One region of the Streptomyces sp. NPDC002092 genome, then DNA from elsewhere that is predicted to be linked to it. Evidence: riboswitches for the same ligand, from Rfam matches in the RefSeq annotation. Region 1 holds a riboswitch; each other region holds the start of a gene.
What was found. A riboswitch is a leader RNA that binds a small molecule or an ion and turns the genes downstream of it on or off. The one in region 1 is predicted to bind cyclic di-AMP.

Region 1 (5,895 bases):
GCGGTGTTCGCGAGCAGGCCGTGGTGCTTGCCGGACCGGGTGGCCTTGAGGTCGAGCTCGGGGATGTTGCCGTCCCCGTTCGGTGTCTTGGACAGGACGGCCCCGGTCACCGCGCTGCCGTCCGGCGCGACCCACTGCGGCGTACCGGAGTTGGGCGCGACGAAGGAGTGCCGGATGCCGCCGCCGAGCAGGGCGCCGACGTCCCGCTGGGCGAAGGCGTAGCCGCCGCCGGCGGCGGGCTTGCACTCGTAGATCTGCTTGCCCTTGATCACGGACGCCTGGAAGTTGTGCAGGGCGTCACGGAAGCCGAAGGCGGCGACGGTGACCTTGTGGAGCTGGCCGCGGACGGCTCCACCGGGGAAGTCGGTGGTGTGCAGGTTGGCGTAGAACGAACCGGGGTCGGACTTGAGAGCGGCGAGCAGGGCGGCGTCCTTGACCTCGACCGTGCCGGTGACGCTGTGCCGCCTGCGGTTCTTCAGCAGGTCGGTGAAGTCGACCTTGACGCCGCCGTTGGTGCCCCTGGCGCCCTGGTGGATGTGGAGCATGGTCGGTTTGCCGGTGCCGCGCCAGGTCACGGCGACGGACACCTTGTCGTCCTGCACCTTGATGAACTCGAGAGCGGCGCCGTCCTGGTCGCCGACGGCCGGACCGCCCGCCACGGGCACCTCGTTGGCCCCGCGCAGACTGGCGGCCAGAAGGGTTCCCCCGGTCCCGTCGGACACGGCCCCTCCGGTGGCGTGGGCCGGGATCACCGCGACGGCGATCCCCCCGGCGGCGGCCACCGCGACAGCTGCGGCCTTCAGGCTCTTACGGCGCTTCGAGAACGTCGTCTTCATGCCCATGATTCTGTTTTCTCCCCGTAGACCGGCCGACACAGACCGGCCGACACCCCCTGCGTCGGCCTTCTGGGTAGCACTACGGAAGTGATCCGACTCTGGACTCAGTCCAGGTTTGTAATGTGCATCACATCACCCGGAGCGCAGATCAGAGGCCGCTCGGCCGACAGCTCAGCCGGCCCGGTGCACCACGGCGTCGCACATCTCCATCAGCGCGAGCTTGGCGTCGCACTCCGTCAGCGGAGCCAGCGCCGCCCGCGCGTCCTCCGCGTAGCGCACCGTGTCCCGACGCGCCTGCTCCAGCGCGGGGTGCGCCCGCAGTCCGGCGAGCGCCTCGGCATGCCGCGCGTCGTCGCTCAGGTCGGAGTCCAGCAGCTCGCACAGGGCGATGTCCTCGGCAAGCCCCAGCCGCGCCGCCCGCTCCCGCAGCCGTAGCACCGGAAGCGTGGGGACTCCCTCACGGAGGTCGGTGCCCGGAGTCTTGCCGGACTCGCGCGACTCGGAGGCGATGTCCAGTACGTCGTCCGCCAGCTGGAAGGCGACTCCGAGCCGCTCCCCGTACTGCGTGAGCACGTCCACGACCGTCTCGTCGGCGCCCGACATCATCGCCCCGAAGCGGCACGACACGGCCACCAGCGAGCCCGTCTTGCCGCCGAGCACGTCCAGGTAGTGGTCGACCGGGTCCCGGCCGTCCTGCGGCCCCGCCGTCTCCAGGATCTGCCCGGTGACCAGGCGCTCGAACGCCTCGGCCTGCACCCGGACCGCCTCGGGCCCGAGGTCGGCGAGGATGTGCGAGGCGCGCGCGAACAGGAAGTCGCCGGTGAGGACCGCCACCGAGTTGCCCCAGCGGGTGTTGGCGCTGTCGACGCCGCGCCGCACGGCGGCCTCGTCCATCACGTCGTCGTGGTACAGCGTCGCCAGATGGGTCAGCTCCACCACCACGGCCGACGGCACGACCCCCGGCGCATACGGGTCGCCGAACTGGGCGGCGAGCATCACGAGCAGCGGCCGGAACCGCTTCCCGCCCGCCCGCACCAGGTGCTGGGCGGCCTCCGTGATGAAGGGCACCTCACTCTTGGTGGCTTCGAGCAAACCTTCCTCGACGGCCGCCAATCCGGCCTGGACATCGGCTTCCAGAGCCTGGTCCCGCACGCTCAGCCCGAACGGCCCGACGACGGTCACGAGGGGTCTCCTGTCTGCTGGTGTCTACTGGCGGTTACACGGTTTGTCGATAGGTCGCTGACATCACTCAAGTCAGCGTATCCGGTCACCTTTCGATCACCGATGCCGCCCACCCGTCCAGCCCGGGCGGTATCGGATCACGACCGGTATGTTTTTGATCAACCGATAAGAACGAATATCTATCGACTTGTCTATCGGGGTGTCGGCCGACGCGCCTCTCGGCGTGCCTCCCGGCGCGTCCGCACGAGTCGGCACGCCCGATCGCCCCTCCCTCACGAAACGACTCACGAGGACCTCCGGATCCCGGCACCGGGTGCTCGACGGGCGACCGTCATGACAACGACGTGCACCACACGCCAGGTTCCGCTTCCGCCCCCATGTGGCGATGAGCGGCTGGTTGACCACGAGTTGAGGCCATTGCCCCATTTGCCGTTCTTGCGGATGCCGGTGACTTGACTCACACGGCAGTGCGGGCCGACGAGCGCCGCGCTCGCGCCGCTTCCCCTCCCCCGTACGCGAGTTGAGCCTTGGCAACCGCAAAGGATCAAGTGCCTCATAAGCCTCAGACCAAGGTCAATAGGTGTGATCTGTGAAGTCGACACTTGTTCCCGCCATGTGCTCTCGCATACGTTCCCGGCCAGTCGGGTGGACGCCGAATCCTGCCGCCGCCCGGGCACGACCATCGACCAACTGACTCGCACGGCAGGAGCGGGGGAACCAGGTAGGCCGCCGGACCGGGCATCGCCCCGGGCCGGCTAGGGGTGAAGTCGCGTTGCCGTAGGGCGGCGCGGCCGGGCATCTCCCGCCCGAACCCGACAGCTCACCTCGCAGGCGACGGAGAGGATCCCGCCATGCCTGCAACAGGTCAGCACCGCCGCCCCAGAAGCAACCGTCTCGCCCGCAAGCTCGCCGTCACCGGGACGGGCGCCGCCGTTCTCGCCCTTCCGCTCATCGGGGCGAACAGCGCGTCCGCGGCCACCCCGACCGTGGCCAACGTGAAGTCGATGGGCTACGCCGACAACCTCGACGGATGGATCCGGGGCGCCCTCCAGGTCATGAAGCAGAACGGGATTCCCGGGACGTACAACGGCATTTACCGCAACATCATCCGCGAGTCCTCGGGCGACCCGGCCGCCATCAACAACTGGGACTCGAACGCGGTCGCCGGCACCCCCTCCAAGGGACTGCTGCAGGTCATCGACCCGACGTTCCTCGCCTACCACGTGCCCGGCACGGCTATGAACCCCTTCGACCCGATCGCGAACATCACGGCCGCCTGCAAGTACGCCGCCGCGCGGTACGGGTCGATCGACAACGTCTTCGGCGCCTACTGAGCGCTCCGCTGGAAGTGCCACGCAGGGCTGTCGGCCTTCAGCGGCACCATCGCGGCTGGTCGCTCCCCCACTGTCGAACCTCGCTCGAGCGGGGGGAGCCCCATCGCGGCGGAGCCGCACATCAGACCCAGCCCCGCGCCCCTTCAGGGCGCGGCTGAACTGCAGCGAGCTCCCCGGACTCGAAGAACAGTCGCTCGAGGACGACGGCGATGCCGTCGTCCTCGTTCGACAGGGTGATCTCGTCGGCCACCGCCTTGAGTTCGGTATGGGCGTTGGCCATGGCGACGCCGTGGGCGGCCCAGTCGAACATGGGGATGTCGTTGGGCATGTCGCCGAAGGCGATCGTGTGCTCCGGGCCGAGTCCCAGGTGCGCGGCGGCCAGTGCGAGGCCCGTCGCCTTGGTGATGCCGCATGGCTGGAGTTCGACGGTCCCCGGCCCCGACATGGTGACGGTGGCCAGCGAACCCACCACAGAACGCGCCGTCGCCGCCAACTCGTCGTCGGACAGGTCGGGATGGCGCAGCAGCACCTTGCTGATGGGTTCGCACCACAGGTCGTCGCGCCGGTCGACCCGCACGGCCGGCAGCGTCGGATGCGGCATCAGGTAGCCCGGTTCGATGAGGGTGAGTCCCTCCACACCGTCCTGGTCGACAGCCGCGTACACCTGGCCCACCTCGGCCTCGATCTTGCCGAGGGCGGTCTCGGCCAGCTCCCGGTCCAGGGTGACGGACCACAGCAGACGGTCCGCGCCCACGTCGTACACCTGCGCGCCCTGCCCGCACACCGCGAGCCCCCCGCCGCCCAGTTGGTCGAAGAGCGGCCGCACCCTGGGGGCCGGCCGGCCCGTCACGACCAGGTGCCGGGCGCCGGCCCCGGCGACCCGTGCGAGAGCGGCGAGGGACCGGTCGGAGAGCGTGTCGTCGCCTCTGAGCAGCGTGCCGTCCAGGTCGGTGGCGATGAGTGCATATGCGGTGGGTGCGGCCATGATCAGAGAATACGGACAGGACGCCCCACCGACTCATCGCGAACCGGACGACGGCAGATTGCCCCACCGTCCCTCGCTCAACTCGCCTATCCTTGTGGGCTCTTCATCGTCAGGCAGGGGCCCGTGACCGCTGCCTAGCCGTGCGCTGCCGCCAGGTGTTTGGCCAGCCTCGGAGAGGCGAACTCGGTGCCGCACACGAAGCGCATGACCGGGCCGTACGACGCCGCGGCCGGCAGGCCCGTGAAGTACAGGCCGGGGACCGAGGAGACGTATCCCGCGCCCAGTTTGGGTGTGCCGCGGCTCACCGCGAGACGCGTGCGCAGTTCGTGGCCGAGGAAGTCCATGGCCGCGATGTCCACCCGGTATCCGGTGGCCGCGATGACATGGTCCGCGGACATGTCCAGGATGCGGCCCGCGTGGGTGCGGACCGTCAACTTGGGGCTGCCGTCGGCCGCGTCCGCCCGTACGATCCGGTCGACTTCGCTGACCTGCACCTTCCCCTCGAAACGGTCGCGCAGCCACCATGCGCCGAGCGGACCGAGGACGCGCCGCACCAGGTAGTGGCGGGCCTCGGCCGGCAGATAGCGGTAGGGGTGCGGGTAGTAGCTGAGGGCCCACAGGGACCAGGCGCGGCCGAAGGGCGACTCGGGGCGCAGCTTCGGCTGCTTCCACGGCGGTGCGCCGAAGGCGACCCTGCCGCGGCCGCGGGAGACCACCCGCACCTGTGCGCCCGCCTCCGCCGCCAGCGCCGCCGTCTCCAGCGCGGACTGGCCGGCGCCGATCACGATCAGTTCCTTGCCGGCGTAGCGCGTGAGGTCGTGCTGCTGGGAGCTGTGGGAGACCGGGCCCGTGGGGGTGGGTCCGTCCGCCGCGGCGGTGGCCAGTTCGGCCGGCAGGTACGCGAGGCCGGACAGGCCGGTCGCCACGACGACCGCGCGGGCGGTGAACAACTCGCCGGAGTCCAGCTTGAGTTCGAAGCCGCCGCCCTTGTGGCGGTCCACCGACACCACCCGCACCTGTTCCAGTTCGGGCACCAGCTTCTGCTGGAACCACTCGCCGTAGGCGATGAAGGTCTCGACGGGGATGATGTCCTCGTCCGTCACCAGCCGCCTGATGCCGGCGGCGTCGCAGTAGTCGGCGAGTGTGTGGCCCTGCTGCGGCGCGTCCAGACTGGAGGCGACCGGGGTCGACTTGAGGAGCATTCCGGCGGGCATGTGGTCGCGCCAGCTGACCATGGGCTCGCCGAAGACGCGGACCGGCAGTCCGCGGGCTCGGAGATGGGCGGCGGTCGACAGGCCGAAGGGCCCGGCGCCGATGACTGCAACCGGTTGAATCACGAAGTCCCTCCCCAGGACGCTCACTTCGTCACTTCGTGTGGTTCGTCTCGGGCTGCTGACCGGTCGGCTAGCCGCCCGAACTGGTGGTGCTGCCACGGCGGTTGGTCCGCCACAGCTGGTACAGGTGCTTCGCGCCCGGTCGTACGAAGCGCGCGAGCATCGTGAGGAACGGCAGCGGGTCGTCACCCGCGAGCCAGGCCAGCTCCGTCCCGCTCGCGTGC
Region 2 (5,895 bases), on a different contig from region 1:
ATACAGTGGCAGGACCGGCAGGAAAACCGCGGTTCGAACCACCGCATCCGCGAGGCGAAGGGACGTACATGCCCATGGGTCACACGGCCACAGACCAGGCAGGCACCGGGGGCCTGACAGCGACCGAGCACCGCCTGGCCAACGGCCTGCGCGTGGTGCTCTCGGAGGATCACCTGACCCCGGTCGCGGCGGTGTGCCTCTGGTACGACGTCGGCTCGCGCCACGAAGTCAAGGGACGTACCGGCCTGGCTCACCTTTTCGAGCACCTGATGTTCCAGGGCTCCGGACAGGTCAAGGGCAACGGGCACTTCGAGCTGGTGCAGGGCGCCGGCGGCTCGCTGAACGGCACCACCAGCTTCGAGCGCACCAACTACTTCGAGACCATGCCCGCCCACCAGTTGGAGCTCGCCCTCTGGCTGGAGGCCGACCGGATGGGCTCCCTGCTCGCCGCCCTCGACGACGAGTCCATGGAGAACCAGCGGGACGTCGTCAAGAACGAGCGCAGGCAGCGCTACGACAACGTGCCGTACGGCACGGCGTTCGAGAGGCTGACCGCCCTCGCCTACCCGGAGGGCCACCCCTACCACCACACGCCGATCGGCTCGATGGCCGACCTGGACGCGGCGACCCTGGAGGACGCGCGCGCGTTCTTCCGCACGTACTACGCGCCGGGCAACGCCGTCCTCTCGGTCGTCGGGGACATCGACCCGGAGCAGACGCTCGCCTGGATCGAGAAGTACTTCGGGTCCATCGCCTCGCACGACGGGAAGCCGGAGCCCCGCGACGGCTCGCTGCCCGAGATCATCGGTGAGCAGCTGCGCGAGGTCATCGAGGAGGAGGTCCCGGCGCGCGCCCTGATGGCGGCCTACCGGCTGCCGCAGGACGGCACGCGCGAGGCGGACGCCGCCGACCTGGCGCTCACCGTCCTCGGCGGCGGCGAGTCCTCCCGCCTGTACAACCGGCTGGTACGGCGCGACCGTACGGCCGTCGCGGCCGGATTCGGCCTGCTGCGGCTGGCCGGAGCGCCCTCCCTCGGCTGGCTGGACGTGAAGACCTCCGGGGACGTCGAGGTGCCGGTCATCGAGGCCGCCATCGACGAGGAGCTCGCCCGGTTCGCCGCGGAGGGCCCCACGGCCGAGGAAATGGAGCGCGCCCAGGCCCAGTTGGAGCGCGAGTGGCTGGACCGGCTCGGCACGGTCGCGGGCCGCGCCGACGAACTGTGCCGCTTCGCCGTCCTCTTCGGCGACCCGCAGCTCGCCCTCACCGCCGTCCAGCGCGTCCTGGAGGTGACGGCCGAGGAGGTCCAGGAGGTCGCCAAGGCCCGCCTGCGCCCCGACAACCGCGCGGTGCTCGTCTACGAGCCGCTCTCGCCCGAGTCCGCGGAGCACACCCAGGACGAGGACTTCCCTGAAGACCCCGAGTCCGAAGCCACGGTGGAAGCCACCGACCAGAACGAGGAGGCGGCCAAGTGACCGAGCTCGCCACGATGCAGTTCCACCCGCAGCCCCGGGCGGGCGAGGCCAAGCCGTGGGCCTTCCCGTCCCCCGAGCGCGGCGCGCTCGACAACGGCCTGACCGTTCTGCGCTGCCACCGCCCCGGCCAGCAGGTCGTCGCCGTCGAGGTGCTCCTTGACGCACCTCTGGAGGCCGAGCCGGCCGGTTTCGAAGGCGTCGCCACGATCATGGCGCGGGCCTTCTCGGAGGGCACCGACAAGCACTCCGCCGAGGAGTTCGCCGCCGAGCTGGAGCGCTGCGGCGCCACCCTCGACTCGCACGCCGACCACCCGGGCGTACGTCTGAGCCTGGAGGTCCCGGCCTCCCGTCTCGCCAAGGCACTCGGTCTGCTCGCCGACGCCCTCAGGGCGCCCGCGTTCGCCGACAGCGAGGTCGAGCGGCTGGTCCGCAACCGCCTGGACGAGATCCCGCACGAGCTGGCCAACCCCTCGCGCCGTGCCGCCAAGGAGCTCTCCAAGGAGCTGTTCCCGGCGACCTCGCGCATGTCGCGCCCGCGCCAGGGCACCGAGGAGACGGTCGAGAAGATCGATGCGGCGGCCGTACGCGCCTTCTACGACCGCCATGTCCGGCCCGCCACGGCCACCGCCGTCATCGTCGGCGACCTCACCGGCATCGACCTGGACGCGCTGCTCGGCGACACCCTGGGCGCCTGGACCGGCTCCAAGGCCGAACCCCGCGCCGTGCCGCCGGTGACCGCCGACGACACCGGGCGGGTGATCATCGTCGACCGTCCCGGTGCCGTCCAGACGCAGCTGCTCATCGGCCGCGTCGGCGCCGACCGGCACGACCGCGTGTGGCCCGCCCAGGTGCTCGGCACGTACTGCCTCGGCGGCACCCTCACCTCGCGCCTGGACCGCGTCCTGCGCGAGGAGAAGGGCTACACCTACGGTGTGCGCGCGTTCGGCCAGGTCCTCAGGTCCGCCCCGGACGGCTCCGGTGCCGCGATGCTCGCCATCAGCGGCTCCGTCGACACGCCGAACACCGGCCCGGCGCTCGACGACCTCTGGAAGGTGCTCCGGACCCTCGCCGAGGGCGGCCTCACCGACGCCGAGCGCGATGTCGCCGTACAGAACCTCGTCGGTGTGGCGCCGCTGAAGTACGAGACCGCGGCTGCCGTCGCGAGCACGCTGGCCGACCAGGTCGAGCAGCACCTGCCCGACGACTACCAGGCCACGCTGTACCAGCAGCTCGCCGCGACCGGCACCGTGGAGGCCACCGCGGCGGTCGTGAGCGCCTTCCCGGTGGACCGCCTGGTGACGGTTCTCGTCGGTGACGCGGCGCAGATCAAGGAGCCCGTCGCGGCGCTCGGGATCGGTGAAGTCACCGTGGTGTCGGCCGAGTAGCGGCACGCGCGCGTGGGAGGGCCCTGGTGAGGGATGCGTCACCAGGGCCCTCTTATGTCCGAATTGGCAGAGAATCGAAGGAGAGTTGCCTGTCTGCCCTGTGGGATGCGCTACAAACGCCGTGATCCGTTTGGGGATTGAAAGCGGCCCCGCTTAGCGTCTTCCGGGCTGTCCGTCAGGCACCGCGCCGCATCCGCGGCACCGGACAGCCATCGCCGAGTCCCCGTACGGCGCGAGCCAGGGGAGCCGGGGACCCGCCCTCCTGTCGCCGCCTTCGCGGCTGGAGGGGCCCAAGTCCCTGGGGTGAATCGGACGCCCGCGCGTGCAGCGAGGGGGTCCGTAGGAGACCTTCCTGCTCCGAACCCGTCAGCTAACCCGGTAGGCGAGAGGGAAGGAAAGGACCAGCCACCACATGGCGTTCACGCGCGCCACCGGGAAGCACCGTCGTCCCGCACGGATGCACCGCACCACCACCCGTGCCGCCGGGGTCGCGGCCCTCGCCGCCACCGGCGTCATCGGCAGCCTCGCAGCCCCCGCGCTCGCCGCCGACAACGCCGTCGAGCAGACCGGCCTCACCCCCGTCATCACCATCGGCAACACCATCGCCGACAAGATCGACGCCCAGGCCGACGCCCAGAAGCAGGCCGCTGAGGAGGCCGCGCTCAAGAAGGCGGCCCTGGAGGCGGCACGCGAGAAGGCCGCCGCCCAGGCCAAGCAGGAGCGCGAGGCCAAGGAGCGCGCCGCCCGCGAGGCCGAGCGCAAGCGCCTCAACACGTTCGTGGCGCCGATATCGAACTCGTACGTCTCCACCGGCTACCGGGCCAGCAGTTCCCTGTGGTCCTCCGGCAGCCACACCGGCATCGACTTCCACGCCGCGAGCGGCACGGCCGTCCACGCGGTCGGCGCCGGCACCGTCGTGCAGACCGGCTGGGGCGGCGCCTACGGCAACCAGATCGTGATCAAGATGAACGACGGCACGTACACCCAGTACGGCCATCTGTCGTCCATCGGCGTCTCGGTGGGCCAGACGGTCACCCCGGGCCAGCAGATAGGCCTCTCCGGCGCGACCGGTAACACCACCGGACCGCACCTGCACTTCGAGGCCCGCACGACGCCCGAGTACGGCTCGGACATCGACCCCGTCGCCTACCTGCGCTCGCATGGCGTGAACGTCTGACGACGGATCGCAGGATCTGCTGAAGCCCCGGCTCCCGAGCCGGGGCTTTCGGTGTTTCTGCCGCCCCGCTGTCCAAAAAATATCCATGGATTCCAACCCGCCGTCGGAAATTCCGGCTCCGTGCAATAGAGTCACCGATACACGTCAATCATCGACGTTTCACGGGGATTAAGTCGGAGGTCGGTCATGCGTATTCCGGCGCACTCGGTGTGCACGGCGATCCGGGACGACATCGTCGCCGGTGTCTACGAGCGCGGCAGCCGCCTCACCGAGGAACTCCTCGCGCGCCGCTACGGCGTCTCGCGCGTCCCCGTGCGCGAGGCCCTGCGCACCCTGGAGGCCGAGGGCTTCGTCGTGACCCGGCGGCACGCGGGCGCGTGCGTCGCGGAACCCACCGAGCAGGAGGCCGCCGACCTGCTGGAGATGCGCATGCTGCTGGAACCGCTCGGCGCCTCCCGGGCCGCCCAGCGGCGCACCGACGCCCATCTCAAGGTGCTGCGCGGCCTGGTCAGACTGGGCCAGGAGCGGGCCAGGAGGGGCAGCAGCGAGGATCTGCGCTCCCTGGGTGGCTGGTTCCACGAGACGCTCGCCCAGGCCTCCGGCAGCCCCGCGTTGACCTCGATGCTGACCCAGCTGCGCCACAAGATCGCCTGGATGTACGCGGTGGAGGCGCCGGCCAACCCCGTGGAGTCCTGGGCGGAGCACGGCGCGATCGTCGACGCCGTGGCCCGCGGCGACAGCGAGCGCGCGCGGGTGGTGACGACGCTGCACACCGAGCGTTCGAGCGCGGTGCACCGGCTGCGGTTCGGCGGCCCGGAGCGGGCGAACGGTGTGAGGAACTCGCAACATGCCGTAAACATGTCGGGCCTGCGGCATTAACACGCGCGCCGTATACAAAGAGGGAACAATTCGCGGGGGCATTATTTCTGCTGCCCGCGATCGATAATTCCACCGCCCCTGCGCGGAAAAAGCAAAGGGCCCGCCCGGCAATTCGGACGAGCCCTTCTGTGGTGCCGTGATCAGACGGTCTCGGGAAGCTCCTCGAGCCCCTCGGAGACCAGCTTCGCCAGCCGGTCGAGGGCGACGTCCGCACCCTCGGCCTCGGAGGCGAGGACGATCTCCTCGCCGCCCTGGGCGCCCAGGCCGAGAACGGCCAGCATGGAGGCCGCGTTGACGGGGTTTCCGTCGGCCTTGGCGATCGTCACCGGGATACCTGCGGCCGTGGCGGCCCGGACGAAGATGGAAGCGGGGCGGGCGTGGAGGCCCTCGGCCCAGCCGACGTTGACGCGGCGCTCAGCCATGTGATGCTGCCCTTCAGAGTCTCAGGGTTGTCTAGACCAGTTTCCCACACGTGAAACGTCTCCGGAGCGGTTCTGTGTCCCGTCCGGGGTGGGCGGTCGGGCCGCGGCCTCGGCCCGACTTCCGTCCTTGTTCTCTTCTCGACGGACTGCCGTGTTCTCCACAGACTGCCTCGCGCCGTTGTCAGACGCGAGCCGTACTCTGGGGCCCATGCAGACCTCGCCGGACCGGCACGAGTACCCCGCCCACTGGGAGGCCGACGTGGTGCTGCGCGACGGCGGCACCGCGCGCATCCGCCCCATCACCGTTGATGACGCCGAGCGCCTAGTCAGCTTCTACGAGCAGGTTTCGGACGAGTCGAAGTACTACCGCTTCTTCGCGCCCTACCCTCGTCTGTCCGCCAAGGACGTCCACCGCTTCACGCACCACGACTTTGTGGACCGGGTGGGACTCGCGGCCACGGTCGGCGGCGAGTTCATCGCCACCGTACGCTATGACCGCATCGGTGCCGACGGCATGCCCGCCTCGGCCCCGGCCGACGAGGCCGAGGTCGCCTTCCTCG
Region 3 (5,895 bases), on a different contig from region 1:
CCTCGGTTCGATGCGGGCCCGCCGGCTGGCCCGCGAACACGCCGCCCAGCACCTCGGCAAGCCCGCCGCACGCGAGGTCGCCCGGTACGAGGCGTACGCGACCTCCCTGGCCTTCCTGCGGCACCGGGGGCGCCGTGGCCGCGCCGGCGCCGACTTCGTCGTCAGGGAACGGGAGTTGCTGCACGAGCTGTGGCGCCGCCGCGAGGTGGCGCGCCCGGCGCTGGACCACGCGGCGCGGATGACGGCGCCCCCGGTGCCGGTGGCGCCGCCGCCCTGGCCGGTGTACGGGGCGTACGGGTACCCGGCGGTGCCGAATCCCGCGTACAACCCGTACCGGTCGTAGGACCCGAGGGGGTCAGGCCGACGCCTCCGTCAGGCGGGCGACCTCGGCCTCGGTGAGCGTCAGTTCGCCCACCGCCAGCAGCGCCGGGAGCTGCTCGACCGTCCGCGCGGACGCGATCGGGGCGGCGACCGTCGGCTGGGCGGCGAGCCAGGCCAGGGCGACCGTGGCGACCGGGGCGTCATGGGCCTGGGCGATCTCGTCGAGGGCGGTCAGGACCCGCTGCCCGCGCTCGGACTCCAGGTGCTTGGCCGCGCCGCCCGCGCGCGGGCTGTCGACCTTCGCGCCCGGGCGGTACTTGCCGGTGAGGAAGCCGGAGGCGAGGGAGAAGTAGGGGACGGCCGCGAGGCCGTAGCGTGCCGCCACGTCCTGCAGCTCGCCCTCGTACGTGTCGCGCGAGACCAAGTTGTAGTGCGGCTGCAGGGCCACGTACTTGGCCAGGCCCTCGCGGTCGGAGAACTCCAGGGAGGCGCGCAGCCGGTCGGCGGAGATGTTGGACGCGGCGATGTGCCGGACCTTGCCCGCCTTCACCAGCTCGTCGAGCGCGCCGATGATCTCCTCGACCGGCACCTCGGGCTTGTCGAAGTGGGTGTAGTAGACGTCGATGTGGTCGGTGTCGAGGCGGCGCAGCGAGGCCTCGGCGGCGGCCTTGATGTTGGCGGCGGACAGGCCCTGGAAGTCGGGGTGCTGGCTGACCTTGGTCGCGATGACCACGTCGTCGCGGTTCCCGCGCGCCTTCACCCACTTGCCGATGATCGTCTCGGACTCGCCGCCCTGGTTGCCGTCGACCCAGGCCGAGTAGGAGTCGGCGGTGTCGACGAAGTTGCCGCCGGCGGCCGCATAGGCGTCGAGCACGGCGAAGGAGGTGGGCTCGTCGGCGGTCCAGCCGAAGACGTTGCCGCCCAGGGAGAGCGGGAAGACCTCGAGGCCGGAGGAGCCGAGCTTGCGCAGAGAAGGAGAAGTCATGGTCTACGTCAACGCCCGCCCCGGGGGCCGGTCTTCCGCGGCGGGCGCAAAAATCCCGTAAACAAGCGGACTACGGCACTCCGGGTACGGACGGAGAGCGTACGGGTGTCAGGGGTTGAGGCCCTTGCTGCGCAGCCACGGCATCGGGTCGATGCCGGTGGCCTGGCCGCCGGGGTGAACCTCGAGGTGGCAGTGCGGGCCGGTCACGTTGCCGGTGGCGCCGACGCGGCCGATGACGTCACCCGTGCTGACCTTCTGGCCGACGCTGACGCTGATCGACGACTGGTGGCAGAACCAGAGCTCCGTACCGTCGTCGAGGGTGAGGATCGTGCGGTAGCCGTACGCGCCCGCCCAGCCGGCCTGCGTGATGGTGCCGGAGTGGATGGCCTTGATGAGCGTGCCCGTGGGGGCGGCGAAGTCGAGGCCCGTGTGGTAGCCGGAGGACCACATGGAGCCGGCCTGACCGAAGGTGCCGGTGATCGTGTAGGAGACGACCGGCAGCGTGTACTGCTTGGCCAGCTCCGCGAGCTTCGCGTCCTCGGCTGCCTGCTTGGCCGCCGCCTCCGCCTTCTCCTTCGCGGCGGCGGCCTTGGCCGCGGCGTCCTGCTCGGCCTTGGCCGCGGCGTCGTCGATCTGCTTCGCGAGGGCCGCCTCGCCGGCCGCCTGGCTCTTGCTGTCGATCTGGACCTGCTGCGACGCGGCCTGCGCCATGATCCGGTCGCGCAGCGCCTCACCGGCACCCCTGGCGCCCTGTGCGGTGCCGACGGAGGTGGTGGCGACATCGCTGAGCGCGGTCGCGGAGCCCTTGGGGGCGTCGGAGCCGCCGCCGAACACATGGCTCACGGAGGCGAGATCGGGCATGGAGATCGACACCGGCGGCTTGCCGGTGTTGGCGCTGGCCATGCCGCCCGCGCCGACGGCGGCTATGACGCCGACGCCCAGGACCGTGGAGCTGCGGGCGAGTCCCCCGCCGCGCTGCTTGGCGACGCGGTGCCGGCCGCGGATGGGGGCGATGGAGTCCTCGGTGGGATTCCACTCCTCCCAGGGGCCCTCGTCGGTGCGTCGGCCGGCGAATCCGAAGGGTTCGGTGCTTGGCACGAACGGGGCTTGTGGGGCAGGCGGGTTGGACGCCACGTGGGCGTGCTCCTTTCCTTCCTTCTCGCCTACCGGGTTAGCTGACGGGTTCGGAGCAGGAAGGTCTCCTACGCGCGTATACCTGCCGTGCTGCCACGGCGGTGTCGGCGCGATTCACCCCAGGGTGGTGGTTCCCCGGTTCCCTTGCGGGATTCGGCGCGTGCGCACGGAGCCGCCTCTTGTGACGGCTGGGACGACCGCGCTGCGTTATCGAACGTTAATAGACCCGGGGTGTCGTTTCCAAGGTGTTCCGCTTGATCATTAACCTTTCTGACCTGGACAGACGGCGCATGAACGGTGAAAAACGGGCGAGTTGACCGCGCCTCAGGAACCTCAGGGCCGTCGTACGGCGAGCAGCGCCATGTCGTCCGCCATGGCCTCGCCGGCGTATCTGCGCACCTCCCGCGCGAGGGTGACGAGCAGCGCGGCGGGCTCGTGGAAGACCCGGCCGGCAAGCCGGTCCGCGGGTTCGAAGAACCGCCCCTTCTCGTCCCGCGCCTCGGACAGCCCGTCGGTGTACAGCAGCAGCGTGGCCCCGCTGCCGAACGCGATCTCCTCCGCTCGGTCGGGCCGGCTCCCGAAGTCGGCCATGCCGAGCGGCAGCGCGGGCTCGCGGGCGTGCAGGGTGTGCACCGTGCCGTCGGGGCACAGCAGCAGCGGGGGCGGGTGGCCGCGGGTGACGATACGGACGACGCCCTCGCCGTGCGGGAGTTCGGCGAGCACGGCGGTGGTGAACCCCTCGAACAACTCGATGCCCTCGCGCCGCGCCGCCTCGCGCGCCAGCGCCCGGTCCAGCCGCTGCGCGACCGCCTCCAGCGTGGCCTCCTGCTCGGCGGCCTCCCGGAACGCCCCGATGACGACGGCCACGGCGGCCACCGCCCCCATCCCCTTTCCGCGCACGTCACCCACGACCAGCCGTACGCCGTGCGGGCTGTCCTGCACGGCGTACAGGTCGCCGCCGATGGACGCGTCCGCCTGCGCGGCCTCGTACCGTGCCGCGATCGCGAACCCTCCGATCTGCTCGGCGGGTTCGGGCAGCACCGCGCGCTGGGCGGCCTCGGCGATCTCGCGCTGCGAGGCGAGCTCCTCGCGGCTGCGGCGGACGAGGAGGTTGATGAGGACGGCCAGGACGGAGACCGTCGCGATGGTGGCCAGCTCGGTGATCGCCTCCACCTGGAGGAGGATGCCCACCTGGGCGTGGATCGCGGTGACGACGAGGACGGTCGCGAGGCCGGTGAGGACCGTGCCGCGGCGTGAGTAGAGCGGGGCGGCGACCAGGGGCGCGGCGGTGAAGAGGGGGCCGGCCGTGAACCGCGACGGGGTGAGGTAGTCGTAGAAGGTCCCGCCGACGATCAGCAGCGCCGGGAGCAGCCGCACGAAGGTGCGTGCGTATGAGATCGGCCCCTCCTGCTCCACCACTCCAGGTTTCCCGGTGCGGCGGCGCGGGGCGAGCCGGATGGTCCGACCGGGGGAGCACACTCAGGCCCCCGACCGGGGGAAACACTCAGGGCCGGAGTCCAGTGACTGGACTCCGGCCCTGAGCCTTGAGTAGCGGGGACAGGATTTGAACCTGCGACCTCTGGGTTATGAGCCCAGCGAGCTACCGAGCTGCTCCACCCCGCGTCGTTGTGTAACCAGCATACGCCATCCGCGGGGCTGTCTGCGCCAGGGTTTGTCTCCGCTCCCGTTCACCTGCGTTTTTCGGGGGTCCGCAGGGCCTCCGTCAGGCGGCCGGGTTGTCCGCGTGGGTGAGGGTCTCCCAGGAGACGAAGAGGTCGTCGGTGCCGGCCGGGCGGGTCTGCTCGACCAGCTTGTGGGCGGCCGGGACGGGGGTGCCGAGCCGGTTCTCCAGGTGGTTGAGGGCGACCTCCAGGTCGGGGCCCATGTTCCCGACGACCCTGCCGCCGCACAGCCACCGCGGAGGCTTGGCCCCCATCTCGTAGCGGGCGTGGAAGTCGAGGGCCGCCTTCAGCCGGTCCTTGACGTCGCCGTACAGGTCGACACCCTGGTGCCAGGCGGTCTCGGCGATGTGCGCGGTGGCGGCGAGGGAGTAGCCGACGTGCTTGAAGTTGCGGCAGGTCTCCTGCGCGATGCCGTCCTCGAACTTCGTCTCCTTGAACCAGTACGTCTCCAGCTTCTGCACGGTGTTGGCGTCGGAGCCGGCCGGGGTGAGCGGGATCTTGCCGTCCTTGCGCAGATAGAAGTAGTCGGGCACCAGGCCGCGGAAGCGTTTGACGGCGGTGTCGAAGGTCTTGTGGTCGTCGGTGAAGACGGCGATCCCGATGGCGGCGTCGGTCATCGCGAGGTCCCAGTTGCCGTTGTAGTCGGGAAGGTCCCTGGTGACCTCGGGGAGGTAGGCGGTGCGCAGCATGGCCGTGAACCGCCGTACGCGGTCGGCGGGCCAGCCGGCGCCCGGTGCGTACCGGATGATCTCCGCGGCCCGCGCCCAGGTCGACCCGGCCCAGGAGGACTGCAGCTGGGCGTCCTGCGCCGTGTGCCGCTTCAGCTGCGCCGACCAGGCGTCCATGATCTCCCGGGCCTTGAGGGCGTGCTGCCGCTCGCCGGTGACGCTGTACAGGAGCGCCTGCGTGTAGGCGGCGATGGCGTCCTGCCGCTCCTCAAGACAGCCCTTCGCGCCCTTGCCGCCCCAGGGGCAGTTGACGACCGCGGTCGGCTGGGCCGTGTACTTGTACGACCCGTACTTGCTGTCCCGCATGTCGAGGAACGCCTGCAGCCAGGGCTGCTTGCCCGCGATGACGTTCTTGCGTACGACGTCCAGCTGGGCCTGGCTGACGAGGACACCGGGGTGGGTGAACGGTGCGCCCGGGGGCAGCGCCCTCGCCATGGTGCGGGTGCCGGGGTCGGTGCCGCAGGAGGCGACGAGCGCCGTCAGCAGGAGGACGAGGAGAACTGCCGCCGCACGTCTGGGAACTGACCTCACTGGCACTACCTCCGCGATCGCCTCCGGCCGGTACGGTCAGGGTCGCCCTTCCGGAGGTCGGGCGCAGGATCTGTTGGGCCGATCGGCCGGTGCGGGGGGTTGTGCGCGGGCGGTGCTGGGGGCTGCCGCCCCGAGCACCGCCGCTGTCGGCCTGAACGGCCTCGTCCTCAAACGCCGGACAGGCTGAAAGGTGCGGTACGGCGCTGAAGCATCCCCCGACACAGTCACCGCAACAAATGTTCGTTCGGCGCCTTCGCCCGCCCGGCAAACTCCTCCAGTACGACCACCTCGACCCCCCGCCCCGCCAGCAGCCCGCTCCCGTCCGCCCCTGTCACGAAGGTGTCCGGCTCGCGCCAGGCCGTGACCACCCGGCGTACCCCCGCGTCGAGGATCAGCCGTGCGCAGGGCTTGGGGCGGGAGGCGCGGTGGGCGCAGGGTTCCAGGCTGCTGTAGACCGTTGCCGACGCCAGCCTCGGGTCGGCCGGGTCCAGCTTGGCGAGGGCCGCCTCCTCGG

Region 2: it holds a riboswitch for cyclic di-AMP, as region 1 does, so the genes downstream of both, ACWCRD_RS27775 (M23 family metallopeptidase) here and ACWCRD_RS41445 (transglycosylase SLT domain-containing protein) in region 1, are expected to answer to the same signal.
Region 3: it holds a riboswitch for cyclic di-AMP, as region 1 does, so the genes downstream of both, ACWCRD_RS36990 (M23 family metallopeptidase) here and ACWCRD_RS41445 (transglycosylase SLT domain-containing protein) in region 1, are expected to answer to the same signal.

What each region holds. Positions count from the first base shown of each region.
Region 1 covers NZ_JBSFDG010000029.1:66,548-72,442, reverse strand. The annotation lists gene ACWCRD_RS41455 (CHRD domain-containing protein) at 1-836, opposite strand, end outside; gene ACWCRD_RS41450 (polyprenyl synthetase family protein) at 1,008-2,018, opposite strand; cyclic di-AMP (ydaO/yuaA leader) riboswitch at 2,697-2,865, shown strand; gene ACWCRD_RS41445 (transglycosylase SLT domain-containing protein) at 2,870-3,352, shown strand; gene ACWCRD_RS41440 (HAD family hydrolase) at 3,474-4,337, opposite strand; gene ACWCRD_RS41435 (NAD(P)-binding domain-containing protein) at 4,472-5,674, opposite strand; gene ACWCRD_RS41430 (carboxylate--amine ligase) at 5,742-5,895, opposite strand, start outside.
Region 2 covers NZ_JBSFDG010000012.1:233,738-239,632, reverse strand. The annotation lists gene ACWCRD_RS27785 (M16 family metallopeptidase) at 69-1,472, shown strand; gene ACWCRD_RS27780 (M16 family metallopeptidase) at 1,469-2,857, shown strand; cyclic di-AMP (ydaO/yuaA leader) riboswitch at 3,061-3,257, shown strand; gene ACWCRD_RS27775 (M23 family metallopeptidase) at 3,270-4,034, shown strand; gene ACWCRD_RS27770 (GntR family transcriptional regulator) at 4,221-4,913, shown strand; gene ACWCRD_RS27765 (HPr family phosphocarrier protein) at 5,054-5,335, opposite strand; gene ACWCRD_RS27760 (bifunctional acetate--CoA ligase family protein/GNAT family N-acetyltransferase) at 5,544-5,895, shown strand, end outside.
Region 3 covers NZ_JBSFDG010000020.1:145,580-151,474, reverse strand. The annotation lists gene ACWCRD_RS37000 (PrsW family intramembrane metalloprotease) at 1-343, shown strand, start outside; gene ACWCRD_RS36995 (aldo/keto reductase) at 356-1,306, opposite strand; gene ACWCRD_RS36990 (M23 family metallopeptidase) at 1,415-2,440, opposite strand; cyclic di-AMP (ydaO/yuaA leader) riboswitch at 2,453-2,609, opposite strand; gene ACWCRD_RS36985 (PP2C family protein-serine/threonine phosphatase) at 2,774-3,859, opposite strand; tRNA gene ACWCRD_RS36980 (tRNA-Met) at 3,990-4,063, opposite strand; gene ACWCRD_RS36975 (alginate lyase family protein) at 4,164-5,387, opposite strand; gene ACWCRD_RS36970 (dihydrofolate reductase family protein) at 5,606-5,895, opposite strand, start outside.